DNA from 2 places in the Streptomyces sp. NPDC002734 genome. Region 2 is predicted to be linked to the other one. Evidence: riboswitches for the same ligand, from Rfam matches in the RefSeq annotation. Region 2 holds a riboswitch; the other holds the start of a gene.
The links. A riboswitch is a leader RNA that binds a small molecule or an ion and turns the genes downstream of it on or off. The one in region 2 is predicted to bind cobalamin.
Positions count from the first base shown of each region.

Region 1 (15,182 bases), on a different contig from region 2:
CGCAGAGTTGGCGACAGCCGACCGATCAGGTCAGCAGCGAAGACGCACCTTGAGCGTTCGGCTGCCGTGACACCCGTGCCGTGCGACCGCGTGCGACCGCTGACGCAGACGGTCCATCCGGCTCGGCATGGGGCTGTGAGGTTGTCGGTGCCGACCCGATCTGTGTTCGGTCATCCTCCCGGAACGGTCCTTGATGGGTTGTTCAGGCTCCTTCAGGTCCAGCCAAGGTACGCGGCGGTTCCAGGAAGCGAGCCGACCAGGCGCGCACCGAGTCGGGCGGTGACGAGACAGACCATCGGGGACTGCGCGACGGTCAAGGGCGCTCAGTCCGGGAGAAGCCCGCCGACCGGCGACGGTGGAGCGGTTTCGCCCGTCACCCACCGGGCTCGCGGGTGCGATCCTTTGTGGATGGCAGACGCGCGGCTACCCGAGGGCTGGACCCTTCGACGGATCCGGGAGGTGTCGGGGGATCGGGAGGCTGTCGCCCTGGATCCCGGCCGGACGGTGCGGTGGGTGGCGGGCGTCGGAGATCCAGAAACGCTGCGCCCGGAGATCGTTCTCGGGTTCCACGGCCTGTGTCTGGTGAAGCCCGTCGGCGACGACGACTGGTACATGGGCAGCCTGTACGACGACGGCAGCGTCGACTGCTGGACCGCCTACGACGACCTGTACGAGGCACTGCGGGGCCTCTGAGGGCTCCGGGCAGGGCCACGGGGCCGAGGGGACGGTGCGCGGTCGGCTCTGGCAGGTGGTGTCGCTGGCCATCGACGAAGCCCGGTCGTCGGTTGGGTCCCGGACGCGTTCTCCGGGCCGCCCCCGTACAGGCCGGGGATGCAACCATTCTCTTCAGAGCTGGAACCCCCGGTAAGCCGACCGCGCGGTCGCGAGGTTAGCGGGAGGCACTGACAACGGGGCTGTGCGGCAGGCGTGTTCGGGAAAGGTCATGGCCCTGTCACCGCAGCGCCCGCTGGGGTCCGGCTGCCGCACTCTGGTCCTCCACGCACTCGCGTCCACCTCGGGGGAAACCATGCGCATCCGTATCGCCACTGCGGCCGTCGCCGCCGTACTCGCCGTTACCGCCGTGGGCTGCGACAGCGGTGGTGACGGCAAGGACGACATCGGCGCTCCGGCGCCGGCGGCGTCGAGCGCGGCGGGCAGCAGCGCCCCGGCAGAGGACGGGGCTGGGGACGAGGCCGAGGACGGGGCCGGCGGGGACACCGCCGGTGGCGCCTCCGACAGCCCCGCGCCCGAGGCGTCGGACGCCGCCCTGCCGCCCGAGCCGCAGGGGACCGCCCGGGCCGACGTCATGCGGGTCGTCTTCGACGTCGACGTCAGCCTCTTCAAGGACGAGGAGAAGGCGATCTACGCGGCCCGCAAGCAGTGCGCGGCTCTCGACAGCGGGGTGGCGGACCCGGACCACAGCGCCGCCGAACTGTTCTCCTACAACGGCATCACGCCCACCGACGAGGACGGAAGCCACCTCAACTACGGCCTGCGCAGGACGCTCTGCCCCGCTTCCTGATCCGGCTTCCGCCGATCCGAGACCGTACGGAGCTCGACTCCCGGCGGGGGCGGGGCGAGCCTGGGAGCGAGGCGTTCACGGCGGAGGGGGACCGCGATGAGACGTACGGGTGCGGCGGTGTGTCTGGTGCTGGGGCTCGGCATGGTGAGCGGGTGCACTCCCGCCCACCTGACGCTGGTCGCGGTGACGAACGGGGAGGACGGGCGGCCGGTGGCCGTGCTGCAGCCGTGCGACGACGGGAGCGAGCCCATTACGGCCATGCGGCTGGAGAGTTGGCCGACCGGGTCGACCGGTGCCGGGACGGACGACGCCGGAACGGAGGGTGCCGGCGAGGGCAGGGCCGGGACGGAAAGCGCCGGTGAGGACGGCGCCGGGACGGAAGGTGCTGGCGAGGGCAGGGCCGGGACGGAAAGCGCCGGTGAGGACGGCGCCGGGACGGAAGGTGCTGGCGAGGACCGCGCGTCCGTGGAGGACGGCGGTTGGGAGGTGCCGCGGGGGATGACGCATCGCGGGCGGGCCGTCATCTCCGTGCTCTCCCCGCCGGACTCCTGGCTCGTAGAGGGAGGCGGCGCGCGGGAGCTCCTGCCCGGGCGGACGTACTCGCTCTCCTTCTACTCGTACGACGGGGAGTACTACGGTGACGGCGCCTTCACCGCCGACGACCTGGCGTCCCTTCGCCCCGGGCAGGTCTGGGCCGCGGGCCGGGCGATGAGCGTCGACGAGTTCGCCGACCAGGTCGGCGAGGTCTGCTGACGGCCTCGCCCCGGGGCCGGGCCGCCGGTGTGGTGGGGGCAGCCCCCCGTGCGGTCGGGAGTGCGGGCGTGACGTCCGAGTGAGCAGCAGGCGGGCCGCTGACATCCGTCCCCGCTCCGCCCGCGAGGACCGCGAGGACCGCGAGGACCGCGAGGACCGCGAGCGGGCCCGCCCTGCCGCTCGGTGACGTGACCCTGCCGGGACCGGGCGGAACCCTGCCAGGACGGCCGGGAACCCCCGGTCGGGGGAACCGGCGCGGCAGACGGCAGGATCCGGCGCGAGGGGGACGGGGAGGTGTGCCTACCGTCGGCGGGTGAGAAGAGTCGCGGCGCCCGTCCCGACGGCCGGGCCGGGCGGGCAGGACGCACCGGGAGGCCCGGCGGGGTCACGGTGGCGGCCCCGGCGGGGGCCCGGTCCGCGGCGCGGGCTGCGGCCGCGGCTGCGGCACCCCGCGCAGGTGGTGGTCGCCGGCTTCGCCGCCGCCGTCGCGGCCGGCACGGGGCTGCTGATGCTGCCTGCCGCCAAGGCGGGACCGGGCGGCGCCGGGCTGCTGGAGGCACTGTTCACCGCGACGTCCACGGTGTGCGTGACCGGCCTGGTCGTGGTGGACACCGCCTCGTACTGGAGCGGCTTCGGGCACGTGGTGATCCTCGGGCTCGTGCAGGTCGGCGGCTTCGGGATCATGACGTCGGCGTCCGTACTGGTCCTGCTGGTCTCGCACCGGATGGGGCTGCGGGCGCGGATGACCGCGGCGACGGAGACCAAGACGCTGGGGCTCGGGGACATCCGCGCGGTGGTCACCGGCGTGGTGAAGGCCTCCCTGGTCGTCGAGGCGGCGACCGCGCTGGTACTGACGCTGCGGTTCGCCACCGGCTACGACGAGCCGTGGCCGCGGGCGGTGTGGCTGGGGGTGTTCCACGGCGTCTCCGCGTTCAACAACGCCGGCTTCGCGCTCTACTCCGACAGCCTGATGTCCTTCGTCACCGACCCGTGGATCTGCGTGCCCGTCGCGCTGGCGATCATCACCGGCGGGCTCGGCTTCCCCGTGCTGTTCGAGCTGCGACGCCGGTTCCACCGCCCCCGCGCCTGGTCGGCCCACACCAAGATCGCGCTCTGCGGCACCGGCGCCTTCCTGGTCGGCGGCTGCGCCTTCGTCACCGCGGCGGAGTGGTCCAACCCGGCGACGCTGGGGCCGCTGGACGTTCCCGGGAAGCTGCTGGCCGGGTTCTTCCAGGGCGTCATCCCCCGCACCGCGGGGTTCAACAGCGTGGACCTGGCCGCGCTGCGCCCGGTGAGCTGGCTCGGCATGGACGTGCTGATGTTCGTCGGCGGGTCCAGCGCGGGCACGGCCGGCGGCATCAAGGTCACCACCTTCGCGGTGCTGTTCTTCGTGCTGTACGCGGAGATCCGCGGGGAGAGCTTGGTGAACGTCTTCGACCGCCGCCTGTCCGCGTCGCTGCTGCGCCAGGCGCTGACCGTGGCGCTGCTGTCGGTCGCCGCGGTCGTCGTCTCCACCATGGCCTTCATGGTCTTCGCCGAGCACGGCCTCGACCGGTCGCTGTTCGAGGTCGTCTCGGCCTTCTCCACCACGGGGATGTCCACCGGCATCACCACGCGTCTGCCCGTCGGCCTCCAACTGCTGCTGGTGGTGCTGATGTTCGTCGGGCGGCTCGGGCCGATCACCGTCGCGTCCGCGCTCGCCCTGCGCCATCGCGTCCGCCTGTACGACCTTCCCGAGGAGCGTCCCGTCATTGGCTAGGAAGTTCATCCCCAGCAGGCAACGCAGGCAGCGCAGGCAGCGGGCCGGCCACCGGGACGCCGTGGTGGTCGTCGGTCTCGGCCGGTTCGGCCGTGCCGTCGCCAAGGCGCTGGTCGAGGCGGACACCGAGGTGCTGGGCATCGACGCCGGTCAGGACGTCGTGCAGGCGCTGTCCGGGGTCCTCACCCACGCCGTCCGGGCGGACTCCACCAAGGAGGACGCGCTGCGGCAGCTGGGCGTTCAGGACTTCGACCGGGCCGTCGTCGCCATCGGCTCCAACCTGGAGGCCAGCATCCTCACGGCCTCGCTGCTGGTCTCCTTCGGCATCAAGCACGTCTGGGCCAAGGCGACCAGCGAGGAGCACGGCCGGATCCTCTCCCAGCTCGGCGTCCACCACGTCGTCCTGCCCGAGCACGACATGGGGCAGCGGGTCGCCCACCTGGTGCTCGGCCGCATGCTCGACTACATCGAGTGGGAGGAGGGCTTCGCCATGGTCAAGACGAATCCGCCGGCCGGAATCGTCGGCATCCCCCTGGGCGCGAGCGACATCCGCTCCCGCTTCGGGCTGACCGTCGTCGCCGTCAAGCGCCCCGGCGAGGACTTCACCTACGCGACGCCGGCGACGGTCGTGGGGCCCGACGACACGATCATCGTCGCCGGTGACAGCCGGGAGACGGAGCGCTTCAGCGAGCTCCGGTGAGCGGCCGTGAGAGGGCGGAGGGGCGTCACGGGGTCGCCCGGCGAAAATCGGACTGACATCCGGTCGGCGGGAGGATGGAATGCACCACAGAGGATGTGCACCATGCACCGCGCACCGTCCGCGGCACTCGCGCACCCGGCGCCGGTGCCACCCGTGTTTTCCGGCCAGGCCAGGAGGTCACCCCGCATGAGTCATGACGCGTCGCCCTTTCCCGAGCGGATGGAACTGACCGGGGAGGGTCTGGTCCTGCGGGACTGGACGGAGGACGACCTGGCGGCGATGCCGGCGTTGTTCGACCACCCGGACATCGCCTACTGGACGCCCATCGTCTCCCCCTTCGACGAGTCGGCCTCGCGCGCCCGGCTGGTGCGCACCCGCGAGCTGCGGGCCGAGGGGACGACCATCCTGCTCGCCATCACGCTGGACGGCGGGGCCCCGCTCGGCGAGGTGATGCTGCGCCGGGCTCCGGAGGGCGTGGAGATCGGCTACGCGGTGGGCCCGGCGCACCGCGGGCAGGGGCTGGCGGCCCGGGCGGTGCGGGTGATGGCCGCGTACGCCTTCGAGGAGCTGGGGGCGGAGCAGGTGATCCTCGAGCTGGAGGCGGAGAACGCGGCGAGCGTCGGCGTCGCCACCAGGGCCGGATTCCGTCTGCTGGACGTGCCCCTGATCGAGGGTGAGGAGAAGGGACGGCCCTACGTCCTGCAGACCTGGGGGCTCGACCGCGGGAAGGACTGAGCCCGCCCCTCGGCCCTTGCGGCGCCCGCGGTGCGGGGCGTGTCGGGCGGTCGCGGACGCCGGTGGCCGGATCGGGCTCGCTTGTCAGTGGGCGGGATGCCGGATTACTGTCACAAGGTCTTGGTGAACGGGAAATCCGGTGTGATGCCGGTGCGGCCCTCGCCACTGTGATCGGGAAGTCCGGCTCCGGCCCTCACGGGCAGCCACTGGGTCCTCACGGACCCGGGAAGGCGGAGCACGGGCGTGTGGTACCCGTCAGCCAGGAGACCGGCCAAGGCGCGTCGTCCATCCACGAGGTGCTGGAGAGGGTCTGCTGAGCCATGCACATAGCCGAGGGGTTTCTTCCTCCGGCGCACGCGATCGCCTGGGTTGCCGCGTCTGCGCCGTTTGTCGTCCACGGAGTTCGTCAACTCACCCGTGAGGTGAGGGAACATCCCGAGAGCACGCTGCTCCTGGGAGCTTCGGGCGCGTTCATGTTCGTCCTGTCGGCGCTCAAGTTGCCGTCGGTGACCGGTAGTTGCTCGCACCCTACGGGGAGCGGGCTGGGGGCGGTGCTGTTCCGGCCCCCTGTGATGGCGGTGCTCGGCACCGTCACGTTGTTGTTCCAGGCGCTGTTGCTCGCCCACGGCGGGCTCACCACACTCGGCGCCAACGTCTTCTCGATGGCCGTGGTCGGCCCCTGGGCCGGGTACGGCGTGTACCGGCTGGCCCTGCGGTGCGGGGCGCGGCTCGCGGTGGCGGTGTTCTGCGCGGCGTTCGTCGCCGACCTCAGCACCTACTGCGTGACCAGCGTGCAGCTCGCGCTGGCCTTCCCCGACCCGGTGGGCGGATTCGCGGGCGCGCTGGGCAAGTTCGGGTCCATCTTCGCGGTCACGCAGATCCCGCTGGCGGTGAGCGAGGGGCTGCTCACCGTGCTGGTGGTGCGGCTGCTGGCGCAGTCGAGCGCGGGTGAGCTGGCCCGGCTGGGCCTGCGGACCGCCGGGCCGGGCAAGGCCCGGACCGGCGCGGGCGCGAGCACCGGGGCGGTGTCGCGATGAGCCGGAACCTGCGGATCAACCTGCTGCTGGTGCTGACCGTGGCCGCCATGGCGGTGCTGCCGGTGGTCCTCGGCATGGGCGACCACAAGCCCGAGCCGTTCACCGGGGCCGACGCCGAGGCGGAGGTGGCGATCCAGGAGATCGACCCGGACTACCGCCCCTGGTTCTCGCCGGTGTACGAACCTCCGTCCGGCGAGATCGAGTCGGGGCTGTTCGCGCTTCAGGCGGCGGTGGGGGCGGGAGTCGTCTCCTACTGCCTGGGCCTGTGGCGCGGGCGTCGGCAGGGCGAGGCCCGGGCGGGCACGGCTGCCGCCGGTGAGGTGGCCGCTCCGGCCGCCCCTGTGGACGCGGACGCCATCGCCGCCCCCGTGGACGCGGACGCCAACACCGGTGCGGGTGCCGCCACCCACGACGGCCGGAACGACGCCGCAGCCAGGCGGGTTTGACGCCTGTGCTGTCGATCGACGCGGCGGCGCACAGCAGTTGCTGGCGCCGCCGTCATCCTGTGGACAAGGCGGTGCTCGGGTTCGGGCTCACGCTGCTCGCCGTCGCGCTGCCGCCGTGGCCGGGCGCCCTGCTGGTGCTGGTGACCGCCCTGGTGGTGCTGCTGGGATTCGCGCGGGTGCCGGCCGGGCGGCTGTGGCGGGCCTACCGCGCGCCGCTCGGGTTCTGCGTCACCGGCGCGGCGACGCTGTTGGTGCGGGTCGGCGGGCCGGACGGCGCGGTGCTGGGCCCGGCGCCCGACGGGGCGCTGCGGGCCGGTGAGCTCCTGTTGCGGAGTTCGGCGGCCTCGCTGGGCGTGCTGGTGTTCGCGTTCACCACGCCGATGTCGGACCTCCTGCCCCGCCTGGTGCGGGCGGGGGTGCCGGCGGCGGTGGTGGACGTGGCGGTGGTGACGTACCGGATGGCGTTCCTGCTGCTCGACTCGGTGCGGCAGGTCCGGCAGGCGCAGGCGGCTCGGCTCGGGCAGCGGACCAAGGCCGCGGCCTGGCGTTCGCTGGGCGGGCTGGGGGCCACCGCGTTCGTGCGGGCCTTCGACCGGGCGGGCCGGCTGCACACCGGCCTCGCCGGACGGGGGTACGACGGGACGCTGCGGGTCCTGGTCCCGCCCACCCGGGTGTCCGGGGGCTTCGTCGGCGCGAGTGTCGCGCTGCTGACCGCGATCGTCGTGCTCGACGCCGTGCTGGAAGGACGTCTGTCGTGAACCGGACGAGCGGAACCCCCGAGGGCGGCGCGAGCGGGGAGCAGACAGGCCCGGCGACCGGAGACACGGCGGCGGGCAGCCCGGCGGTCGGAGCAACGGCGGCCGGAGGCAGGGCGCCGGTCGGAGGCGGGGCGCCGGACGCGAGCGCGGCGCCGCCGCTGGTCGCCCTGCGGGACGTGTCCTTCGGGTACGAGGACGGCCCCCGCGTGCTCGACGGCCTCGGCTTCGAGGTCCGCGAGGGCCGCGCCCTGGCCCTCCTCGGGCGCAACGGCAGCGGGAAGACGACGCTGATGCGGCTGCTGAGCGGAGGGCTGCGGCCGCGCTCCGGCCGGGTGGAACTGGAGGGCGGGCCGGTGTCGTACGACCGCGCCGGGCTGACCCGGCTGCGGTCCACCGTGCAGCTCGTCGTGCAGGACCCGGACGACCAACTGTTCGCGGCGTCGGTCGCGCAGGACGTGTCGTTCGGGCCGCTGAACCTGGGGCTGCCGGAGGCGGAGGTCCGGGCGCGGGTCGACGAGGCGCTCGCGGCGCTGGACATCACCGGGCTGGGCGACCGCCCCACGCACCTGCTGTCCTACGGGCAGCGGAAACGGGCGGCCGTCGCGGGGGCGGTGGCCATGCGGCCGCGGGTCCTCGTGCTCGACGAGCCGACGGCGGGGCTGGACCCCGACGGGCAGGAGCGGCTCCTCGCCACGCTGGAGTCGCTGCGGCGCGGGGGGACCACGGTGATGATGGCCACCCACGACGTGGACCTGGCGCTGCGGTGGGCGGACGACGTCGCGCTGCTGACCCCGGCGGGCGTGCGGGTGGGGCCCGCCGGGGAGTTGCTGGCGCGGGCGGAGGCGCTGCGGGAGGCGGGCCTGCGGATGCCGTGGGGAGTCGCGGTCGGGGCGGCACTGCGCGGACGCGGCGGCGGGGCGGGCGCGGGCTTCGTCCCGCGCACCGCGGAGGAGCTGGCCCGCTGGACGGCGGAGGGAGACCGGGCCTGACCCAGCCCTCCGTCTTCGAGGGGAGCCTCAAGACCCCGCCGCCCGCACCGGATCGGCTCAGCCGGTCTTGAGCTCCGCCCAGACGATCTTGCCGATCGGCTGCCGCGGCTGCGAGCCCCAGCGGACGGCCAGCGCGTCGACCAGGAGGAGCCCTCGCCCCGACTCGTCCTCCGGCGCGGCCTGCGCGGCGACGGAGGGCGGCGGGGTCTCGGACGCGTCGATCACCTCGACGCGGGCGAGGCCGCCGAGTTCGTCGACGGCGAGCCGGAGCGCGAAGTCCCGCCCCGGCACCCGCCCGTGGCGCACCGCGTTGGCGGCCAGCTCACCGACCAGCAGGGCGACCGCGCAGGACAGGTCGGAGGTCGGTGGGAACCCCCACTCGGCGAGCCGGCGCACGGCGCAGTGCCGGGCCTGCCGGGCCCCGCGGGGCGAGGACCTGAACTGGGAGGCGAACACGAGGGGTTCGGCACACCCGGGACCCCCGGCCGCCGGCGCGTGCCGCTCGGACACGCGCCGCCGGGGGTTCTGGTGGGAGCTGGTCGAATCTGTGAGCACGGCCTATCCGTATCCCGCACGCGAGGCGTTGACGCATCGGAGAGTGAACGAATCGTGACTTTACGTATACCGAGGCGTCATCGGCCACTACGGACAGTTCACGGACGGGCGGTCGAACGGGCGGGCGCGGACCGGGCGGTGTCAGCCCGCCGTCGGCGTCGCGTCCGCCCCGGCGTCCGCGCCCGGCAGGTGCCGCGCCGCGAAGTCCAGTTCGAGCCGGACCTGCTTGATGCGCTCGTCGACCACCAAGGAGCCGTGCCCCGCGTCGTAGCGGTAGACCTCGTGGACCGCACCGCGGCCCTCCAGGCGCTTGACGTAGTTCTCGACCTGCCGGATCGGGCAGCGCGGGTCGTTCACCCCGGCCGAGATGTAGACGGGCACCCGGACCCGGTCGACGTAGGTGATCGGGGACGACGCCTCGAAGCGCTCCGGGACCTCCTCCGGGGTGCCGCCCAGGAGGGTGCGGTCCATGGCCTTCAGCGCCTCCATCTCGTCGTGGTACGCCGTCACGTAGTCGGCGACCGGGACGGCGGCGATGCCGACCGCCCACGCCTCCGGCTGGGTGCCCAGGCCGAGCAGGGTGAGGTAACCGCCCCAGGAGCCGCCGGTCAGGACCAGGCGGGCGGGGTCGGCGAGGCCCGAGGAGACGGCCCACTCGCGGACCGCGGCGATGTCCTCCAGCTCGATCAGGCCCACCCGGTGCTTGAGGGCGTCCGTCCACTCCCGGCCGTAGCCGGTGGAGCCGCGGTAGTTGACCCGGACCACCGCGTACCCGTGGTCGACCCAGGCCGCGGGGCCTGCCGCGAAGGCGTCGCTGTCGTGCCAGGTGGGGCCGCCGTGGATCTCGAAGACGGTGGGCAGCGGGCCCGTCGTGCCGGCCGGCTTCTGCACCAGGGCGTGGATGCGGCCGCCGGGGCCCTCCACCCAGACGTCCTCCACCGGCACCGACTCGGGGGCCTTCATGCCGGGCGGGTCGAGCACCACGCGGCCGGAGGTGGAGCGCACCACCGGAGGCCGGGCGGCGGAGGACCACAGGTACTCCACGCTGCCGTCGGGGCGGGCGGTGGCGCCGGAGACCGTGCCGGGCGGCGTGTCGATCTCCTCCAGGGCGCGGCTCGTCAGGTCGTAGCGGAACAGCTCGCTGCGGGCCTCGAAGCTGTGCGCGATCAGCAGCGCGGAGCCGTCCGGGTACCACTCCGCGCTCACGTCGCCGGGCAGTTCCAGGGCCAGGTCGGTCTCCTCGCCGGTGGCGACGTCCCAGACCATGGGCTCCCACCGGCCCCGGCGCTGGTGGCCGACGAGCAGCCGGGCGTCGCCGTCGACCGGGGCGAAGCCGAGGACCTCCAGGCCCAGCTCGACGGTGCCGGCCTTGGTGTCGTCGAGCTCGGCGACGGTGCTGCCGTCGGGGCGCAGCACGCGCAGCGCGGAGTGCATGGCGTCGCCGTGCTCGGTGTGCTCGACGGCGATCAGCGAGCCGTCGTGGGACAGGTCGCCGACACCGGCGGACTCCGCGTGCCGGTAGATCTCGACCGGGTCCTCGCCGTCGCGGGCCAGGTGGATGGTGGTGCCCTCGTCGTCGGCGGAGCGGCCGACCACGGCGGTGCGGCCGTCCCTGCCCAGGGCGAGACCGGCCGGGTAGGAGGGCTCCAGGCCGGGGACGGCCTCCTCGTCGGGGCCGCCGTGGAACGGCTGGCGGCGCCAGACGCCGAACTCGTCGCCGTCGGTGTCGTCGAACCACCAGATCCAGGCGCCGTCGGGGGTCAGCGTGCCGTCCGTGGTGCCGTTGGGGCGGTCGGTGACCTGGCGCTGGGCGCCGGTGGCGCGGTCCCAGGCGTAGAGCTCGTAGGTGCCCGTCGCGTTGGAGACGAACAGGGAGCGGTCGGGGGCGTCCTCCGCCCAGTCGGGCAGGGACACGCGCGGGGCCCTGAACCTCTTCTCCCAGTCGGGCATGGTCGTGGGCGTCTCCGGGGCCTCGGGGTGGCCGGTGGTGTCAGTCATGGCCCCATAGTGCCTGCTCGGCGGGCCCGGGCGCGGAGTGGTGCGGACAGCGGTTCGGGCAGCGGCCGGAGCGGCATCGGGGCAGCACTCCGACCGCTGCCGGAGCGGTGTCCGGGGCAGCACTCCGACCGCTGCCGGAGCGGTGTCCGGGGTAGCGCTCCGGCCGCTGCCGGAGCGCATCCGGGGCAGCGCCCGGGCGGCGCTAGGCGCACCGGTTGCGGCGGCCTCGCGGCGGCGGCTCCCGACGGCCGGGCGGGCGGGCAGCCCGGCCCCGGGGACCGGGCGGGGCCCCGGTACCGTGGGTGGGGTGTACCGGTTCCTTCTGACGCCCCGCTGGTGGGGGATCAACGTCTTCGTGCTGCTCGCCGTGCCGTTCTGCGTGTTCATGGGGACATGGCAGCTGGACCGGTTCGAGACCCGGGTGGACGGCCACCGCGACGCGACGGCCCAGGCCGCCGAGGACCGCAAGGCCGACCCGAGCACCGCGCGGCCGCTGGCCGAGCTGCTCCCCGTCGACAAGCAGACGGTCGGCGACCAGGCCACCGTCACCGGCCGGTACGGCGAGCAGCTGCTGGTGCCGGACCGCGAGGTGGACGAGCGGCGCGGCTCGTACGTGCTGACCATGCTCCGCACCGGCGACGGCAGGGCGCTGCCCGTGGTGCGCGGCTGGCTGCCCGGTACGCCCGACGCGGCCGACGTGCCCGCCCCGCCCGCGGGCGAGGTCACGGTGACGGGCGCGCTGCAGGTGTCCGAGGTGCCCGGCCAGAACGGCGTGCCCGCGGCCGGCGGCCTGCCCGCGGGGCAGACCGGCGCGATCAGCGCCGCCTCGCTGGTGAACCTGGTGCCGTACGACGTGTACGACGCCTGGGTCGTGCTCAACAAGGGCGACGCGGGCATGAAGGCGGTGCCGCCCGCGGCCGCGCCCGGCAGCGGGCTGGACCTGAAGGCCTTCCAGAACCTGGGCTACACCGGCGAGTGGTTCGTCTTCGCCGGCTTCGTGGTCTTCATGTGGTACCGGCTGCTGCGGCGCGAGGCGGAGTTCGTCCGGGACGCCGAGCTGGGCATCCTCCCCGAGGACGCGGACGACACCGCGAACGCCGCGAACGCCGACGCCGGAGCCCCCGCCACCACCGGGCAGGACCCGGAAACGCAGGAGCGGCGGGAGTCCGCTCCCGCCGCTTCCTGATCGCTGCCCGGGCCCAGGGCCTCAGCTGCCCGCGAGGATCCCCGTCCGGTACACGGTGCCCGCGCACGCGCCCGGGACCGTCACCGAGGCCGCCGTGCCCGCGGCGTCCGCGCCCTGCGGGCGGTAGCTGACCACGACGCTGCCGTCCGCGTTCGCCTGGCTCTTGCCCAGCTGCGTCGACACGCCGTCCTCGGTGCCCTCGTTGCCCGTCGAGCCGACCCGGCCGTCGGTGCTGCCGCCCACGGTGGGAGGCGCGCTGGTGCCGCCGTCCTGGCCGCCCGCCGCGTCGCCGCCGCCACCGCCGTCCGTCCCGCCGGACGTCGTCGGGGACTCCACCGGGTCGTCGGTCGGGCAGGAGCCGGAGGCGACCCAGGAGACGCGTATGACGTAGGAGTTGCCGGGGGCGAGCAGCAGCTGCTCGTACTCCTGCTGGTCGCCGGCCTGCCGGACGACGGCGATCCGGGCCGGGTCGGCCGCGCCCAGGGCGCTGACCGAGACGGTGCCCGGGTCGCTCACCGAGCAGCCCGCGATCGAGGAGTTGTACACGCGGAAGACGCCCGAGACGCTGCCGTCGGCGCCGACCGGGCCGAGCTCCCCCACGGGGGCCGACAGCTGGGCCGCCGTGCAGGTGGGGGCGGACGCCGGGGCGCTCGCGTCGGCGCCCGCGTCCTTGCCGCCCTTGCTGTCGCCGCCCCGGGACCCGACGTCGTCGGTGACGCCCGGCAGGCCGGGGAGCGCGGTGCCGGCGGTGACCCCGGTGTGCAGGTCGTCGCCCTGGCCGCCCTGGACCTCGGTGCCGCCCGACGCGCTGCCGGCGCGCACGTCCTCGGCGGAGCCCGCCGTGGAGACGTGCACCGCCGCGGGGACGGCCGTGCCGGCGAAGAGGGCGGCCGCCGCCATGCCCACCAGGGCCTGGCGCTTGCGGGCCCGCCGGGCGGGCACCGCGTGCCGGAGGTAGTCCAGGGTGTCGTCGCTGGGCTCGAGCACGTCGACGGCCTGGTGGAGCAGCCGTCGCAGCTCCGCCTCGTCCGGACCGAGCCCGGACCCGAGGCTCTGTTCGTCGGGGCGTTCGTTCACAGGTTCGTTCCCACCGTGCGGTTCGTGCGGGCTGGGTTGCGGGCTGGAGGCGCTCGGGCTCTGTGCCGTCGGACCGCGGTCCGACGGGAGCCAAGGATGCCAGGAGTGGCGGGTGCGGCGTACCCGTGACGGCCGGGAACGGCCGAAAGCGGTGCGCCGCGCCAGGTCGTCGTCGTCGGGACCGCTCATGCCGTCGCTCCCATCGCGACGCGCAGGGCGGCGATGCCGCGTGAGCCGTAGGCCTTCACCGAGCCCACGGATATGCCCAGCGTCTCGGCGACCTGTGCCTCGGTCATGTCGGAGAAGTAGCGCAGCACCAGCACCTCGCGCTGGCGGCGCTGCAACCCCTTCATGGCCTTGATCAGCGAGTCGCGCTCCAGCTGGTCGTAGGCGCCCTCCTCGGCGCTCGCCATGTCGGGCATCGGCTTCGACAGCAGCTTCAGGCCGAGGATGCGGCGGCGCAGTGCCGAGCGGGACAGGTTGACGACGGTCTGGCGCAGGTAGGCGAGCGTCTTCTCCGGGTCGCGGACCCGGCGGCGGGCCGAGTGGACCCGGATGAACGCCTCCTGCACCACGTCCTCGCAGGACGCGGTGTCGTCGAGCAGCAGCGCCGCGAGGCGCAGCAGCGACCGGTAGTGCTCCCGGTAGGTCGCGGTGAGGTGGTCGACCGTGGTTCCGGCCTGGGCCACCGCCTCGGTGGAGCCGGTGGCCTGGGACGGCATGAGGCCGTCACCCTGCCGGGGAGCGGGTACACGTGCGCGGCGCGCCGACGGCATGGGCGCGATCACCGGCATGCCGCCCGGCGTACCGCCGGGTCTGGGGGACCGGCGAGGGCGCAGGCCGGCGCTGCGTGCCGCCACGGGGAACTCGAGAACCTCTGCCACGCCCGTTGGACGTCCCGACCCCCCTGAGGGTTGTACGCCCTCGTCGAACCCGTCCCGAAATCTTTCATGCCCCGCTCTTCCCCAATACGTCGACCGTCCCCCGGAACGTCCCCCCGACCGCCCTGACAGCGAAAGGGAAATCTTCGGACGGGACAGCGGCCGAGGCAAGAGGCGCCGGCCGGACCGCACACACGTCCGCCCCGATCATATAAAGCTCATGGCTGCCGGCCAGGGGTTTCATCGCCCGAAGAATGCGGACGAGGCCCCCCTTTCCTCATCCAAGGACGAGGAAAGAAGGGCCCCGGTTCCGGCGGAGGCGCCGCGTCAGCGGCCGGTGCCGCCGTAGACGACGGCCTCGTCGCTGTCCGAGTCGAGACCGAAGGCGGTGTGCACGGCGCGCACGGCCTCCTCGACCACGTCGGCGCGGGTGACCACCGAGATGCGGATCTCCGAGGTGGAGATCAGCTCGATGTTGACGCCGGCCCGGCTGAGCGCGTCGAAGAAGTCGGCGGTGACGCCCGGGTTGGTCTTCATGCCGGCGCCGACGAGGGAGATCTTCGCGATCTGGTCGTCGTAGCGCAGGGAGTCGAACGCGATGGCGGTGCGGGCCTTCTCCAGCGCCTCGATGGCCTTGGGGCCGTCGGACTTCGGCAGCGTGAAGGAGATGTCCGTCAGGCCCGTGGAGGCCGCCGAGACGTTCTGCACGATCATGTCGATGTTGATCTCCGCGTCGGAGATCGCGCGGAAGATCGCCGCGGCCTCGCCCGGCTTGTCGGGCACGCC
Region 1 covers NZ_JBEOVU010000008.1:120,280-135,461, forward strand. The annotation lists gene ABT026_RS09895 (SCO4402 family protein) at 1-53, shown strand, start outside; gene ABT026_RS09900 (hypothetical protein) at 409-693, shown strand; gene ABT026_RS09905 (hypothetical protein) at 1,028-1,522, shown strand; gene ABT026_RS09910 (hypothetical protein) at 1,619-2,275, shown strand; gene ABT026_RS09915 (TrkH family potassium uptake protein) at 2,589-4,034, shown strand; gene ABT026_RS09920 (potassium channel family protein) at 4,027-4,734, shown strand; gene ABT026_RS09925 (GNAT family N-acetyltransferase) at 4,921-5,469, shown strand; cobalamin riboswitch at 5,574-5,759, shown strand; gene ABT026_RS09930 (energy-coupling factor ABC transporter permease) at 5,790-6,506, shown strand; gene ABT026_RS09935 (energy-coupling factor ABC transporter substrate-binding protein) at 6,503-6,952, shown strand; gene cbiQ (cobalt ECF transporter T component CbiQ) at 6,958-7,710, shown strand; gene ABT026_RS09945 (energy-coupling factor ABC transporter ATP-binding protein) at 7,869-8,699, shown strand; gene ABT026_RS09950 (ATP-binding protein) at 8,757-9,155, opposite strand; gene ABT026_RS09955 (S9 family peptidase) at 9,396-11,252, opposite strand; gene ABT026_RS09960 (SURF1 family protein) at 11,560-12,438, shown strand; gene ABT026_RS09965 (hypothetical protein) at 12,460-13,515, opposite strand; gene ABT026_RS09970 (SigE family RNA polymerase sigma factor) at 13,701-14,399, opposite strand; gene ABT026_RS09975 (aspartate kinase) at 14,724-15,182, opposite strand, start outside.
Region 1: another riboswitch for cobalamin. It lies ahead of ABT026_RS09930 (energy-coupling factor ABC transporter permease); the one in region 2 lies ahead of ABT026_RS22765 (VWA domain-containing protein).

Region 2 (15,182 bases):
CGCGCTCGCTGGTGGAGCGGCACCTGGCGGACACCGGGAGCTACCCGGAGTCGGTGGGCCTGTCGGTGTGGGGCACGTCGGCGATGCGGACCTCGGGCGACGACGTGGCGGAGGTGCTGGCGCTGCTGGGCGTGCGGCCCGAGTGGGACGAGGCGTCCCGTCGCGTGTCGCGGCTCGAGGTGGTGCCCCTGGAGGAGCTGGGGCGTCCCCGGATCGACGTCACGGTCCGCATCTCCGGCTTCTTCCGCGACGCCTTCCCGCACGTGGTGGCGATGCTGGACGACGCGGTGCGGATGGTCGCCGTGCTGGACGAGCCGGAGGAGCGCAACTTCGTGCGGGCGCACGCCCGGGCGGACCTGGCGGTGCACGGTGACGAGCGCCGGGCCACCACCCGCATCTTCGGCTCGAAGCCGGGATCCTACGGCGCCGGGATCCTGCAGCTCGTGGAGTCGGGCAGCTGGCGCGACGACCGCGATCTCGCCGAGGTGTACACGGCGTGGGGCGGCTTCGCCTACGGCCGCGGCCTGGACGGCGTGCCGGCGGCGGACGACATGCGGGCCAACTACCGCCGGATCAAGGTGGCGGCGAAGAACATCGACAGCGCCGAGCACGACATCGCGGACTCCGACGACTACTTCCAGTACCACGGCGGCATGATCGCCACGGTCCGGGCGCTGACCGGCTCCGACCCCAGGGCGTACGTGGGCGACTCGACCACGCCGGACGCGGTGCGCACCCGGACGCTGGCCGAGGAGACGGCCCGGGTGTTCCGCGCCCGGGTGGTCAACCCGCGGTGGATCGCGGCGATGCGGCGCCACGGCTACAAGGGCGCGTTCGAGCTGGCGGCGACGGTCGACTACCTCTTCGGGTTCGACGCGACGGCCGGCGTGGTGCACGACTGGATGTACGAGAAGCTGGCCGCCGAGTACGTCCTGGACGAGGAGACGCAGGAGTTCCTGCGGCGCTCCAACCCGTGGGCGCTGCACGGCATAGTGGAGCGGCTGCACGAGGCGGCGGACCGCGGCCTGTGGGCGGAGCCGGATCCGGAGACGTTGCGGGCGATGGCCGAGGTGTACCTGGAGGTCGAGGGCGAGCTGGAGGAGCGGTCCGAGTGAGCGCCGCGGTGAGGGTGCGGATCCTGGGCATCGGCATGGGGCCGCGGCACCTGACCGCCGAGGTCGTCGAGGCCCTGCGGGGCTGCGACTACGCGGTGGCCGCCCGCAAGGCGGAGGACGACGGGCTGCTGGAGGCGCGCCGCGTGGTGTGCGAGGCGCACGGCGTGGAGCTGGTGGAGGTGCCGGACCCGGAGCGTGACCGGCGTGACCCGAAGGACTATCCGGGGGCGGTGGCGGCCTGGCACGAGGCGCGGGTCGCCGCCTACGAGGGGGTGCTGGCCGCGCGCGGGGGGACGGCGGCCTTCCTGGTGTGGGGCGATCCCTCGCTGTACGACTCCACGGTGCGGATCGTGGAGCGGATCGCCGCGCGCGGCGTGGTGCCGGTGGAGTACGACGTACTGCCCGGGGTGAGCGCGCCGCAGCTGCTGGCGGCGCGCCATCGCATGGTGCTGCACGAGGTGGGGCGGCCGGTGCATGTGACGACGGCCCGCCGGCTGGCGGCCGCGGTCGCGGAGGGTCAGGAGAACATCGTGGTGATGCTGGGCGCTCAGCCGCGGTTCGAGGGGCTGGCGGACTGGTCCGTGTGGTGGGGGGCCAATCTCGGCGCGGACGGCGAGGAGCTGGTGGCCGGGCGGGTCGGGGAGGTGCTGCCAGAGATCCTGCGGGCGCGGGAGCGGGCGCGTCGGGCGGCCGGGTGGGTGATGGACGTGTGTCTGCTGAGGAAGGGCGCGGTGGCGTGAGCGGGCTGCTGGTGGCGGGAACCACCTCGGACGCCGGGAAGAGCGTGGTGACGACGGCGCTGTGCCGGGCGTTCGCCCGGCGGGGGCTGCGGGTGGCGCCGTACAAGGCCCAGAACATGTCGAACAACTCGATGGTGTGCCGGGGCCGGGACGGGGCGACGGCCGAGATCGGGCGCGCCCAGTGGGTGCAGGCGGTGGCGGCGCGGGCGGTGCCCGAGCCGGCCATGAACCCGGTGCTGCTGAAGCCGGGCACCGACCGGCGTAGCCATGTGGTGCTGATGGGGCAGCCGGCCGGGAACGTCTCCTCGTCGAACTGGGAGGCGGGGCGCCGTCATCTGGCGCGGGCGGCGCACGCCGCCTACGACGACCTGGCCGCCCGGTACGACGTGGTGGTGGCCGAGGGCGCGGGGAGCCCCGCCGAGATCAACCTGCGGGCCGGCGACTACGTGAACATGGGGCTGGCGCGGCACGCCGGGCTGCCGGTGGTGGTGGTCGGCGACATCGACCGGGGCGGGGTGTTCGCCTCGATGTACGGGACGGTGGGGCTGCTGGAGCCGGCCGACCAGGCGCTGATGGCCGGGTTCGTGGTCAACAAGTTCCGCGGTGACGTGGGTCTGCTGCGGCCGGGGCTTGAGGACCTGGAACGGCTCACCGGGCGCCGGGTGTTCGGTGTGCTGCCGTGGGACCCGGGACTGTGGCTGGACTCGGAGGACGCCCTCGACCTGGAGGGCCGCCGGGCGCGCGGGGACGCGGTGCGGCGGGTGGCCGTGGTGCGGCTGCCGCGGGTCAGCAACTTCACCGACGTGGACGCGCTCGGCCTGGAGCCGGACCTGGACGTGGTGTTCGCGTCGGGGCCCGGGGACCTGTCGGACGCCGACCTGGTGGTGCTGCCGGGGACCCGCTCGACGCTGGCGGACCTGGCGTGGCTGCGCTCGCGTGGCCTGGACCGGGCGGTGGTGGAGCACGTCCGGCGGGGGCGGCCGGTGCTGGGGGTCTGCGGGGGCTTCCAGATGCTGGGGCGGGTCGTCGCCGACCCGGAGGGCGTCGAGGCGGAGCCGGGCGCGTCCGCGGAGGGGCTGGGGCTGCTCGACGTGCGGACGGACTTCTCGGCGGAGAAGACGCTGCGGCTGCCGGAGGGTTCGGCGCTGGGGGCGCCGGCGTCCGGCTACGAGATCCACCACGGTCGGATCACCGTGGGCGACGGGGCCGAGGAGTTCCTGGGTGGGGCCCGGGCGGGCAACGTGTTCGGGACGATGTGGCACGGCAGCCTGGAGGGCGACGCCTTCCGGTCGGCGTTCCTCGGCGCGGCGCTGGGGTGCGCGCCCTCGGGCGTGCGGTTCGCGAAGGCGCGGGAGGCCCGGATCGAGGGCCTGGCCGACCTGGCGGAGGAGCACCTGGACGTCGACGCGCTGGTCGCGCTGGCCCGCGACGGGGCTCCGGCCTCGCTTCCGGTGCTGCCGCCCGGAGGTGTGCGGTGAGGCTGCTGCTGCTGGGCGGGACCTCGGAGGCGCGGGAGCTGGCAGCGCTGCTGGTGGACGCCGGGATCGACGTGACGACCTCGCTGGCGGGCCGGGTGGCCCGGCCCCGGCTGCCGGTGGGCGAGGTGCGGATCGGCGGCTTCGGCGGCGTGCCCGGGCTGCGGTCGGCGCTCGCCGGCTTCGACGCGGTGGTCGACGCGACGCATCCGTTCGCACAGGGGATGAGCGCCAACGCCGAGGCGGCGTGCGGGAGTTCGAGGGTGCCGCTGCTGCGGCTCGAGCGGCCGGGGTGGGAGCCGGATCCGGCGTGGTCGTACGTCTCCTCGCACGAGGAGGCCGCGGGGTGTGCGGCTCGGCTGGGGGTGCGGCCCTTCGTGACGGTGGGGCGGCAGGAGCTGCGCCGGTTCGTGCCGACTCTGGCGTCGACTGCCGTGCTGGCGCGGGTCGTTGACGTCCCGGACCTCGAACTGCCTCCCGCGTGGCGGTTGGTGACCAGCCGGGGCCCCTACTCCCTTGACGGTGAGCGGGAGTTGTTCCGTGAGCACGGCGCGGACGTGCTGGTGACCAAGGACTCCGGGGGCACGTACACCTGGCCGAAGATGGAGGCCGCGCGCGAGCTCGGCGTGCCCGTGGTGGTCGTCAGGCGGCCACCGGGCGCGGCGGGTGTGCCGGTGGTCCACGACGTGGCCGAGGCGTTCGCCTGGGTTCGTGCGGCGGCCGGCTGACCGGTCCTGCGCTCACGCCTCCCCGGCCGCGGGCACCGCGTAGCCGGGGACGGAGGGCCAGCGCACGGTGAGCACCACCGACTCCTCCTCCGCGACCCAGGAGTGGTCCACGCCCTCGCCCCACACGACGTAGTCCCCCTGCCGCTCCAGCACGACGCTGCGGTGGGGGAACTCGACCCGGAACCGCCCGCTGACGAGCACCTGCAGTGCGGTGCGCTTCTCGCCGCGCACCCACTGGGCCCGCCGGTCGCCCCGGGGGTGGACGCCCCACTTGATCTCCAGGGCCTCGCTGTGTCGCGGGTCGCCCGGCTCCTTGAAGTGCCCGAGCAGCCAGCCCCGGTCGAGGGCCGCGTCCTGGCCGGCGTTGCCCGTGTACACGCTGTCGTCCATGGCTTCGGACGTTAGCAGCCGCCCGGCCCGGACCCGCGGCGCGGGGGCGTGGCGTCCCCCGGCCGCCCGGTCCGTGCCGGACGGTCGGCGTCACGCTCCCGGCGCAGGTCCCTGCCCGGGTCGATCACCCAGTGGTTGGTCCTGAGGACCCGTCCCGCGAAGCTGATGTCGGCCTCACGGAGGTGGCGGAACCCGACGGAGCGGCAGATGCCGTTGGACGCCGCGTTGTCCACGGCCGGGAAGGCGTGCACCGGGCCCCAGCGGTTCTGGTCCCTGGCCTCTTCCAGCAGGGCGCGGACGGCTCGCTTGCCGAGGCCCTGGCCCTGCCATTCGGGCAGGACCATCCAGCCGATCTCGGACATCGGCCCGTCGCCACTCTCGTGGGACCAGATGGTCACGGTCCCGGCCACCACTTCGGGACCGGCCCCGTCAGGGACGATCATCTTCAGCCACGCGATGTCGTCCGCCGCCTCCCGGGCGTCGCGACGGACCTTGTCCGCCATCCCCTCCCGCGGCAGGGGGCCGCCCAGGTCCGCCATCATGACGGGATCGCAGCGCATCCTGATGTACGCGCCGAGGTCGTCCGGTGCGACGTCGCGCAACCGCATCTGCTTCTCCTCGGTACCGGTCACGCCCGGGTCGGCGAGTCGCTCGTGCTCTCGCGTCGGGCAGAGGTCCGTGCCGCCGCGAATGCCGCCGCGGCGAGGGCGGCGCTGAGGCCGACGCGGCGGGCCAGGGTGGTGGCGCGGGGGATGTCGGGTGGGGTGGGGGGTGCGCCGTCGCCCATGGTCGGGCGGTGTTCGGTGCCGGAGGCGTAGTGGTTGGTGCCGCCGAGGGTGAGGCCGAGGGCGCCGGCGAAGGAGGCCTCGACGACGCCCGCGTTGGGGCTGGGGTGGCCGGCGGCGTCGCGGCGCCAGGCAACCAGGGGCGCGGTGGGGCCGTTGGGCGAGGTGGCGGCGGTGAGCAGGCCGGCCAGGCGGGCGCCGGGCAGGTTGAGGAGGTCGTCGAGGCGGGCGGAGGCCCAGCCGAAGCGCACGTGGCGGGGGGTGCGGTGGCCGACCATGGCGTCGAGGGTGTTGGCGGCCCGGTAGGCGATCAGGCCGGGGACGCCGGCCAGGGCGCCCCAGACGAGGGGGGCGACCACGGCGTCGGAGGTGTTCTCGGCGACGGACTCGACGACGGCCCGGGCGACCTGTCCCTCGTCCAGGGTGGTGGTGTCGCGGCCCACCAGGGATCGGAGCCGGCGGCGGGCGGCGGGCAGGTCGGGGGCGGCGAGGCGGGCGTGGACCGCGGACGCCTCGCGTTCCAGGGAGCGTCCGCCGAGGACGGCCCAGGTGGCCAGGGCGGTGACGGCCACGTGGGTCACGGGACGGCGGGCGGCGGCCCGTTCGGCGGCGACGCCGAGGGCCGCGGCGCCGCCGACCAGCAGCGCGGTGTAGGCGGCGCCCCGGGCGCGGGAGTCGGCGTGCAGGCGCCGTTCGAGGGCCCCGGCGACGGTGCCGAAGCCGGCGACCGGGTGGAAACGGCGCGGGTCGCCCAGGAACCGGTCGGCGGCGTGCCCCAGGAGGAGACCGGCCGCGCGGGTGCTCGCCGGGGAGGCGGTCACGCGGGAGCGGCGCATGCCCGCACCTCCGCGAGGGCGTCGAGGAAGCGGCGGGTGGTCTCCGGCGGCCGGACCGCGAGGCGGATCCAGGAGGCGTCCAGGCCGGGGAAGGTGTCGGCGCGCCGGGCGGCGACGCCGTGCTCGCGAAGCAGGCCGTGCAGCCCCTCCCCCGGCCGGGCGAGGACGAAGGGGCCGCTGGAGGGGGTGAACGGCACCCCGGCGGCGGCCAGCCCGTCCTGGAGGAACTCCCGCCACACGGCGAGCTGTTCGGCCCGGGCACGGGCCTCGGGGAGCGCCTCAGGGGCGGTGCAGGCGACGGTGGCGGCGACGGCGGGCGACGACAGCGACCAGGGGGTCTGGGCGCGGGCCAGTTCCCGCACGACGGCCGGGTCGCCGACGACGTAGCCGGCGCGTATGCCGGGGATCGACCAGTGCTTGGTGAGGCTGCGGATCACCAGCAGCCCTTCGGCGCGCTCGTCGGCGAGGGACTCCGGCTCGCCGGGGACGGCGTCCATGAAGGCCTCGTCGACGACGATCAGGCGGCCACGGCGGCGCAGCGCACGCAGCGTGGCCGCCGGGTGGAGGGCGCCGGTGGGGTTGGTGGGGTTACCGATGACGACGAGGTCGGCGTCCTCGGGGACTGCGGCCGCATCGAGGGCGAAGCCGTCCTCGGGGCGGCAGAACACGCTGGTGACGGTGTGTCCGGCCTGTTCGAGGGCGGCGTGGGGCTCGGTGAACTGCGGGTGGACGACCACCGGGCGCCGCCAGGGGCGCAGGCGGGCGACGAGGGTGAACGCCTCGGCGGCGCCCGCGGTGGGCAGCGCCTCCTGCGGGGGCCGGTGGTGGCGGCGGGCGACGGCCCGGCGGGCGGGTTCGGCGTCGGGGTAGGCGGCGGCGTCGGCGATGCTGTCGTGCAGCGCGCGGTCGAGCCAGTCGGGGCGCTCGCCCGGGTAGACGTTGACGGCGAGGTCGAGAAGTCCGCCGCGGGCCTCGGAGTCGCCGTGGTGACGCAGTGGGTCCCAGGCGGCAGGGCCGCCGGGTCGCGGGGCGGCGGACGCGCCCGCGCGGTGGACGGCGTCGGCGAACCGCTGGGCGAGCCGGGGGTGTCCGGCCCAGTGGACGTGCAGGTAGGAGGCGTGCAGCGTCGGTGAGGCGAAGCCCTCGGGGCGGCCGTCGATCTCCCAGGCGGGAGTGGTGGCGCAGGCGCCGGGGGCGGTGCGGGTGCGGTGGAACTCGTGCCCGGTGACCCGCTCCCCCGCCCTGGTCAGGAGGGTGTCGCCGGGCGAGGTCGCGTGCGGGTAGCGCAGGGTGAGGCGTCCGGTCATCGCGGCCTGGGCGGGGAGCACGCCGGCCATGGGGATGTCGTCGAGGGTCTCGGTGAGGTAGAGCAGGCCTGCGCATTCGGCCACCGTGGGCAGGCCGTCCCGGACAGCCTGCCGGACGGAAGTCAACAAAGCCGCGTTGGCGGCGAGTTCGGCGGCGTACACCTCGGGGAAGCCGCCGCCGAGGTAGAGGCCACGGGTGCCGGGGGGCAGGGCGGGGTCGGTCAGCGGGTCGAAGGCGACGACCTCGCAGCCCGCGGCGGTCAGGAGTTCCTCGGTCTCGGTGTAGCGGAAGGTGAAGGCGCGGCCGCCGGCCACGGCGACGACGGGGCGTTCGCCGCCGGGCGGCGCGGTGACCTCGTCGGCCGGGTTCCAGGCCACGGCGTCCAGCGGCGGTGCGCTGCGGGCCAGGGCGAGGACGGCGTCGACGTCGACGTCCCGGGCGATCCGCTCGCCGAGCCGGCGGACGGCGCGGGCCGAGTCCTCGCGTTCGGCGGCGGGGACGAGCCCGAGGTGGCGGGAGGGCGCGCCGATCTCCTCGTCGCGGTGCACGACGCCGAGCACAGGCAGCCGCAGGGAGCGGCGTATCTCGGCGACGTTGCGCTCGGAGCCGGCCTTGTTGAGGATGACGCCGACGACGTCGACGGCGGGGTCCCAGGAGGCCATGCCTTCGACGATCGCCGCGGCCGAGCGGGACATCCGGGAGACGTCGACGACCAGGACGACCGGCGTGTGGGTGAGGGCGGCGACGTGGGCGGTGGAGGCGAAGCCGTCCGTGCCGATCCGCCCGTCGTGCAGGCCCATCACGCCCTCGACCACGGCGACGTCGGCGCCGCGGGCTCCGTGCAGCAGGAGCGGCGCGACGCGCTCCTCCCCCACCAGGTGGGGGTCGAGGTTGCGGCCGGGGCGGCCGGTGGCGAGGGCGTGGTAGCCGGGGTCGATGTAGTCGGGGCCGGTCTTGTGACCGCTGACGGTGTGGCCCGCGGCGCGCAGCGCGGCCATCAGGCCGGTGGCGACGGTGGTCTTGCCCTGACCGGTCATCGGGGCGGCGATCATGATCCGGGGCAGCGGCACGGGCGGGGTGCCGTGCGGGGCCGGCGAGGGTCCGGGCCGGGCGTGCGTCACCATTCGATGCCTCGCTGGCCCTTCTGCCCCGCGTCCATGGGGTGCTTGACCTTGGTCATCTCGGTGACCAGGTCGGCGGCCTCGAGCAGTTGCGGGGCGGCCCGGCGTCCGGTGATCACCACGTGCTGGCGGCCGGGGCGCTCGCGCAGGGCGGTGACGACGTCCTCGACGTCGATCCAGCCCCAGGCGAGGGGGTAGGTGAACTCGTCGAGGACCAGCAGGTCGTGCGTCTGCTCGGCCAGGCGCCGCTTGATCTCGGCCCAGCCCTCGGCGGCGGCCGTGGCGTGGTCCTCGGCGTCGCCGTGCTTGCGGGTCCAGGACCAGCCGGAGCCCATCTTGTGCCACTCGACGGGACCGCCCTCGCCGGTCTCCGCGTGGAGCCGGCCCAAGCGCTCCAAGACCGTCTGCTCGCCGATGCGCCACTTGGCGGACTTGACGAACTGGAAGACCCCGATGTTCCAGCCCTGGTTCCAGCCGCGCAGGGCGAGGCCGAAGGCGGCGGTGGACTTGCCCTTGCCGTCGCCGGTGTGGACGACCAGGAGGGGCTTGTTACGGCGCTGGCGGGTGGTGAGTCCGTCGTCGGGCACGACGGTCGGCTGTCCCTGGGGCATCAGGCGGCCCTCTCTCGGACGGCGGTGCTCAGCGCGTCGGCGCTGACCTCGCGGACGGGCAGGTGGTCGGCGTGCAGGCGGGCGGCCAGGCCGGCGGCCAGGCCGAGCCGCAGGGGGCCGGACTCGCTGTCGACCACCACGGCGCTGACGCCGAGGGAGGCGACCTGGTCGGCGGCCCGCAGCGAGCGGGCGACGGCGTCCTTGCCACCGGTGGCGCGGCCGTCGGTGACGACGACCAGCAGGGGACGCAACCGCGGGTGGCGCCGGCGTTCGCGGGCGACGACGCGGGCGGCCTCCAGCAGTCCCTCGGCGAGGGGCGTGCGGCCGCCGGCCGGAAGGTCGTCGAGGCGGGCGGCGGCGATGTCCACCGAGTGGGTGGGGGGCAGGGCGAGTTCGGCGTGCTGCCCGCGGAAGGTGATCAGGCCGACCTTGTCGCGGCGGCGGTAGGCGTCGAGGAGCAGGGAGAGGACGGCGGTCTTGACCTGGCTCATGCGCTTGCGGGCCGCCATGGAACCGGAGGCGTCGACGCAGAAGAGGATCAGGTTGGCCTCGCGGCCCTCCCTGACGGCGGTGCGCAGGTCCTCGCCGCGCAGCCGCAGCGGGCCGTCGGCGCGGCCGGTCCGGGTGCGGGCCGCCGCCGCGCGCACCGTCTCGACCAGGTGCAGGGAGCCCCCGGCGTCCTGGCCGGGCCGGGCGACGCCGACCCGGCGGCCCCGGCTTCCCAGGGCGCGGCTGCGGCGGCCGTCGGTGCCCTCGCCGGTGCCCCGGACGGTGAGCAGTCGCGGGCGGTAGGGGGCGGTGGCCTTGACGGTGGTGTCCTGCGCGGCTCCCCGGCCGGGGGGTGCGGCAGGCGTCCGGTCGGCGTCCGCGTCCGGGGAGTCGTCCGGTCCGGCGGCGGGCTCCGGGGCCTTCGGGGTGGCGTCGTCGGGGGCCTGACCGCCTTCGGCGCCGCCTCCTGTCGCCCCCGGTTCGCGCGCGTCGTTCTCCCCGGGTGCGTCCTCCCCGAGTCCGTCGTCGCCTGGTCCGTCGTCGCCCGCCCCGTCCGGGCCCTCGTCGGCCGGGGGCTGGGAGGGCGGCGGGTCCGGTGGGAGTTCGTCGTCGCCCAGGATCCGGTCGAGCAGGTCCTCGTCGAGCCCGGGCGCGTCGAAGGGGTTGCGGCGGCGCCGGTGCGGCAGGGCGAGCCGGGCGGCGCGGCGGATGTCGGCGCGGGTCACGGTGGTCCGGCCGGCCCAGGCGGCGTGGGCCACCGCGGTGCGGGCGGTGACGATGTCGGCGCGCAGCCCGTCCACGTCGAACGCGGCGCATATCTCGGCGATCTTGGTGAGCGCGGTGTCCGGGAGGAGGACTTGGCCGAGCCGCTCGCGGGCCGCGGCCACCCGGGCCGCCAGGGCCTGTTCGGCGGGACGGTGGCGCGCCGCGAAGCCGGCCGGGTCGGCGTCGTAGGCCATCCGCCGCCGCACCACCTCGGCACGGGGCGCGGGATCGCGAGGCGCGGCGACCTCGACGGTGAGGCCGAACCGGTCGAGGAGCTGCGGCCGCAGCTCGCCCTCCTCGGGGTTCATGGTGCCGATGAGCAGGAACCGGGCGGAGTGCTCCACGGAGAACCCGTCGCGTTCGACGGTGACCCGCCCGGTGGCGGCGGCGTCCAGCAGCAGGTCGACCAGGTGGTCGGGGAGGAGGTTGACCTCGTCGGCGTACAGGATGCCGCGGTGGGCGCGGGCCAGCAGACCGGGCTCGTAGGCCACCTTGCCGTGCGCGAGGGCCTTCTCGAGGTGCAGGGAGCCGAGGACGCGGTCCTCGGTGGCGCCCACGGGGAGTTCGACGAGCCGCACCGGGCGGCTCTCCACCGGGGCGCCAGCCGCGAAGGGGCCGTCCGGCGAGGCGTCGTCGGGGTCGGCGGGGTCCGTGGAGAAGCGGTCCTCGGGGTGGACGTCCACGGGCGGCAGCAGGGCGGCCAGCGCGCGGGCGGCGGTCGACTTGGCGGTGCCCTTCTCGCCGCGGACGAGGACGCCGCCGATCGCGGGCGAGATGCCGGTCAGGACCAGGGAGAGGCCGAGGTCGTCGAGTTCGCCGGCGTCGCAGCCGACGATCGCGGAAAAGGGGTAGTGCGAACGCACCAATGGCATGTGAGGCTCCCGCTCGTTTCGCCATCCGTATGGGGGCGGGCGCGAGGCCGGTCTTCGGACTTGCCGAGTCCTCGTGAGCGAGGCTCGGTTCACCGCAGCGGGCCTGTGCCGGAATCTCACCGGGCTTCCCAGATTCTCCCCGCCGGCCGTCCTCACCGTTTCCGATGGCTGGGCCGTAGGGGCACCTCGTGCCTGTGATGGACCACGATAGCGTCACCGGCATGACGATCGGCACGCCCCCTCCCCCTGCCTCCACGAACACCGCCTCCACGAACACCGTCTCCCAGGCCGCCGCTTCCCGGATCACCGTCGTCGGCGTGACCGCCGACGGCTGGCCCTCGCTGCCCGAGCGGCTGCGACGCACGGTGCTGGAGGCGGAGGTGGTGCTGGGCGGGCGGCGGCATCTGGCGATGCTGCCGGAGGTGACCGGGCAGCGCCGTGAGGCGTGGCCCTCGCCACTGCGCGAGGGCCTGCCCCCGCTGCTGGCGTCGCTGGGCGGGGCGCGGGTGGTGGCGCTGGCCTCGGGCGACCCGCTGGTGTCCGGTATCGGCACGACCCTCGTCGATCTGCTGGGAGTCGGCTCGGTGGACGTCGAACCGGCGGTTTCCTCGGTGGCGTTGGCGCGGGCCCGCATGGGCTGGCCGTCGGAGCGGTGCGCCGTGGTGACGCTGGTGGGCCGTGATCCGCGGTTGCTGCTGCGGGAGTTGGCGCCCGGGCACCGGGTGCTGGTGCTGTCCTCCGACGCTGCGACCCCGACCGCGGTGGCGGCGCTGCTGGCGGGCGCGGGATACGGGCGGAGCGTGGTGACGGTGCTCGGCGACCTGGGCACGGACCTCGAGTCGCGGTTGTCGGGCACGGCCGACGACTGGCTGGCCTCGCCACCCGGCGAGGCGCCGGCCCTGAACGTGCTGGCTCTGGAGCTCGCGGGGCCGCCGGCCCACGGTCTGGTGGCGGGGCTGCCGGACGACGCGTTCGAGAACGACGGCCAGCTGACCCGGCGTGACCTTCGGGCCTCGGCGTTGGCACGGCTGGCGCCCGCGCCGGGACAGCACCTGTGGGACGTGGGCGCGGGCGCCGGATCGGTGGGCATCGAGTGGATGCGGGCGCACCCCACCTGTGTCACCACCGCCGTGGAGGCGGACGCCGGACGCGCCGCCCGCGTCGCCCGTAACGCGGGCCGGCTGGGCGTGCCGGGGCTGCGGGTGGTGACCGGGCGGGCCCCGGACGCGCTGGCCGGACTGGCCGCGCCGGACGCGGTGTTCATCGGTGGCGGGGCCACCCGGCCAGGCGTCCTGGAGGCATGTCTGGGGGCGCTGCGGCCGGGCGGCCGGCTGGTGGTGCACGGGGTGACGCTGGAGACGGAGACGCTGCTCGCGGACGCCTACCGCCGCCACGGCGGGGAGTTGACCCGCCTGGCGGTGGAGACGACGGCGCCCATCGGTTCGTTCACCGGCTGGACGCCGGCGCGGACGGTCACCCAGTGGAGCCTGACGGTGGGCTGAGGCGAGGGCGGGCCGGGTCGTAGAGGAACGACTCGCCGCCGGGGGCCGGGTCGAGCGCCCGGCCCACCAGGATGACGGCGGCCTGCCGCAGGCCGGCCGTCTCCACCGCGTCGGCGATGTCCGCGACGGTGCCGCGCAGCACCGACTCCTGCGGCTGGCTGGCCCGGTGGACCACCACCACCGGACAGTCGGGGCCGTACTCGGGCGTCAGCTCCTCCATCAGTTCGCGGATCCGGGTGATGGCCAGGTGCAGCACCAGGGTGGCCCGGGTGGCGGCGAACGCGGCCAGCGACTCGGTCGCGGGCATCGCGGTCGACCGGGCCCGGGTGCGGGTGAGGACCACGGACTGGGCGAGCAGCGGGACGGTCAGCTCCCGCCCCGCCACGGCCGCGGCGGCGGCGTAGGCGGGGACGCCGGGGGTGACGTCCCAGGGGACGCCGTGGGCGTCCAGGCGGCGGGTCTGCTCGGCGAGCGCCGAGTACAGCGAGGGATCGCCGGAGGTCAGGCGGACGACCTCCTGGCCCTGCCGGTGGGCGTCGACCAGGTGCTCGGTGATCCGGTCCAGGTCGAGCCGCTGGGTGTCGACCAGTTCGGCGCCGGGCGCGCAGTGGTCGAGGACCAGCGGGTCCAGGTAGGTGCCGGGGTAGAGCACCGTTCCGGCCGCGGCGAGCAGGCGCACCGCCCGGACGGTGAGCAGGTCCGCGGCGCCGGGGCCGGCGCCGACGAAGTGGACGGTCACGGCTTCACCCACCTCGGTGTCCAGACCCGGCCCGACGCCGAGACGCGGGTGCCGGAGGCGCCGACGATCAGCAGGCAGCGCATGTCGATGGTCGCGGGGTCGAGTTCGCCGAGCGTGGTGACGGTGAGCGACTCGCCGGGCCGTCCGACGCCCCGGCCGACCACGACGACGGTCTCCGGCGCGCGGTGCTCCAGCAGGACGCGGCGCGCAGTGGCGATCTGTTCCGTGCGGGAGCGGGAGGCGGGGTTGTACACGGCCAGCGCCAGGTCGGCCTCGGCGACGGCGTGCAGGCGGCGTTCGACGACGTCCCACGGCTTGAGCCGGTCGGAGAGGCTGACGACCGCGAAGTCGCCGCCCACGGGCGCGCCGGCCCGTGCGGCGACGGCCTGGACGGCGCTGACACCGGGCAGCACCCGCACCGGCACGTGCCGCAGGTCCGGGTCCTCGGCGGCCTCGAAGACGGCGGTGGCCATGCCGAAGACCCCGGCGTCCCCGCCGGAGACCACCGCGACGCGCTCGCCCCGTGCGGCCAACTCCAAGGCCAGGCGTGCGCGTTCGAGCTCCACGGTGTTACCGGAGGCGTGTCTGGTCAGGCCGGCACGCTGGGGGACCCGGTCGACGTAGGGGCCGTAGCCGACGACGTGGTCGACCTCGGCGAGCGCGGCGGACGCCTCGGGGGTCAGCCAGGCATCGGGGCCGGGGCCCAGGCCGACGACCAGCAACTCGGCCGCCGAGGTTGCCGAGGCCGGCGAGGCCGGCGTCGCGGAGACGACACCGTCCGGTGCGGATCCCGTGAGGGACGCGGCCTGTTCCCCGGGGGTGCGTGAGCGGGCCCCGTTGCGGCTGTCGCCGGTGACGAGGATCAGCGAGAAGTACGGCACGGTGGACGGGTCCACCTCGGCCACGGGCAGGCGCCGTTCGCCCTCCATCGAGGCGCGTTCGACGTAGACCGCGTGGTCGAGCCGCCCCGCCGCCTCCAGCGCGCGGCGCACGGCCGGGAAGGTGCGTCCCAGCTTCATCACGACGGCGGCGTCGGTGTCGGCGAGCCTGCGGGCGAGCTCCGGTTCGGGCAGGGTGCCCGGGAGCACGGTGAGCACGTCGGTCTGCCGGGAGAGCGGGGCCGCGGCGGCGGCCGCGGCGGCGGCGAACGCCGGGACGCCGGGCACGATCTGCGTCTCGAACCGCTCGGCGAGCCGGTCGTGCATGTACATGTACGACCCGTAGAACAGCGGGTCGCCCTCGGAGAGCAGCACGACGTCGCGTCCGGCCTCGAGGTGGGCGGCGAGCCGGGTGGCGGACTCCTCGTAGAAGTCGGCCAGGGCGCCCGTGTAACCCCCGGGGTGATCGGTGGCGCCGGTGGTGACCGGATAGGTCAGCCGCTCCTCGACCGCGGTGTCCGGGATGAGCGAGGCCGCGATGCGGCGGGCGTTGGACTCCTTGCCGCGGCCCGCGTGATAGGCGACCACGTCGGCGGAGGCGATCAGCCGGGCCGCCTTGAGAGTGATCAGTTCGGGGTCGCCGGGGCCGACGCCGACTCCGTGGAAACGTCCGGTCACTCCTCCTCCTTGGCGAGTGCGTTGAGGGCCGACGACGTCATGGCGGAGCCGCCGCGGCGGCCGTGGACGGTGACGTACGGGATGTCGATGCCGTGGGTTCCGGCGAGTTCGGTGAGGGCCTGCTTGGACTCGGCGGCGCCGATGAAGCCG
Region 2 covers NZ_JBEOVU010000027.1:22,822-38,003, forward strand. The annotation lists gene cobN (cobaltochelatase subunit CobN) at 1-1,115, shown strand, start outside; gene cobF (precorrin-6A synthase (deacetylating)) at 1,112-1,855, shown strand; gene ABT026_RS22725 (cobyric acid synthase) at 1,852-3,333, shown strand; gene ABT026_RS22730 (cobalt-precorrin-6A reductase) at 3,330-4,058, shown strand; gene ABT026_RS22735 (cupin domain-containing protein) at 4,071-4,448, opposite strand; partial or broken gene ABT026_RS22740 (GNAT family N-acetyltransferase) at 4,553-5,056, opposite strand; gene ABT026_RS22745 (cobalamin biosynthesis protein) at 5,077-6,069, opposite strand; gene cobBC (bifunctional hydrogenobyrinic acid a,c-diamide synthase/histidinol phosphate aminotransferase CobBC) at 6,051-8,501, opposite strand; gene cobO (cob(I)yrinic acid a,c-diamide adenosyltransferase) at 8,495-9,109, opposite strand; gene ABT026_RS22765 (VWA domain-containing protein) at 9,109-11,235, opposite strand; cobalamin riboswitch at 11,278-11,424, opposite strand; gene cbiE (precorrin-6y C5,15-methyltransferase (decarboxylating) subunit CbiE) at 11,457-12,737, shown strand; gene cobM (precorrin-4 C(11)-methyltransferase) at 12,709-13,476, opposite strand; gene ABT026_RS22780 (precorrin-2 C(20)-methyltransferase) at 13,473-15,032, opposite strand; gene ABT026_RS22785 (precorrin-8X methylmutase) at 15,029-15,182, opposite strand, start outside.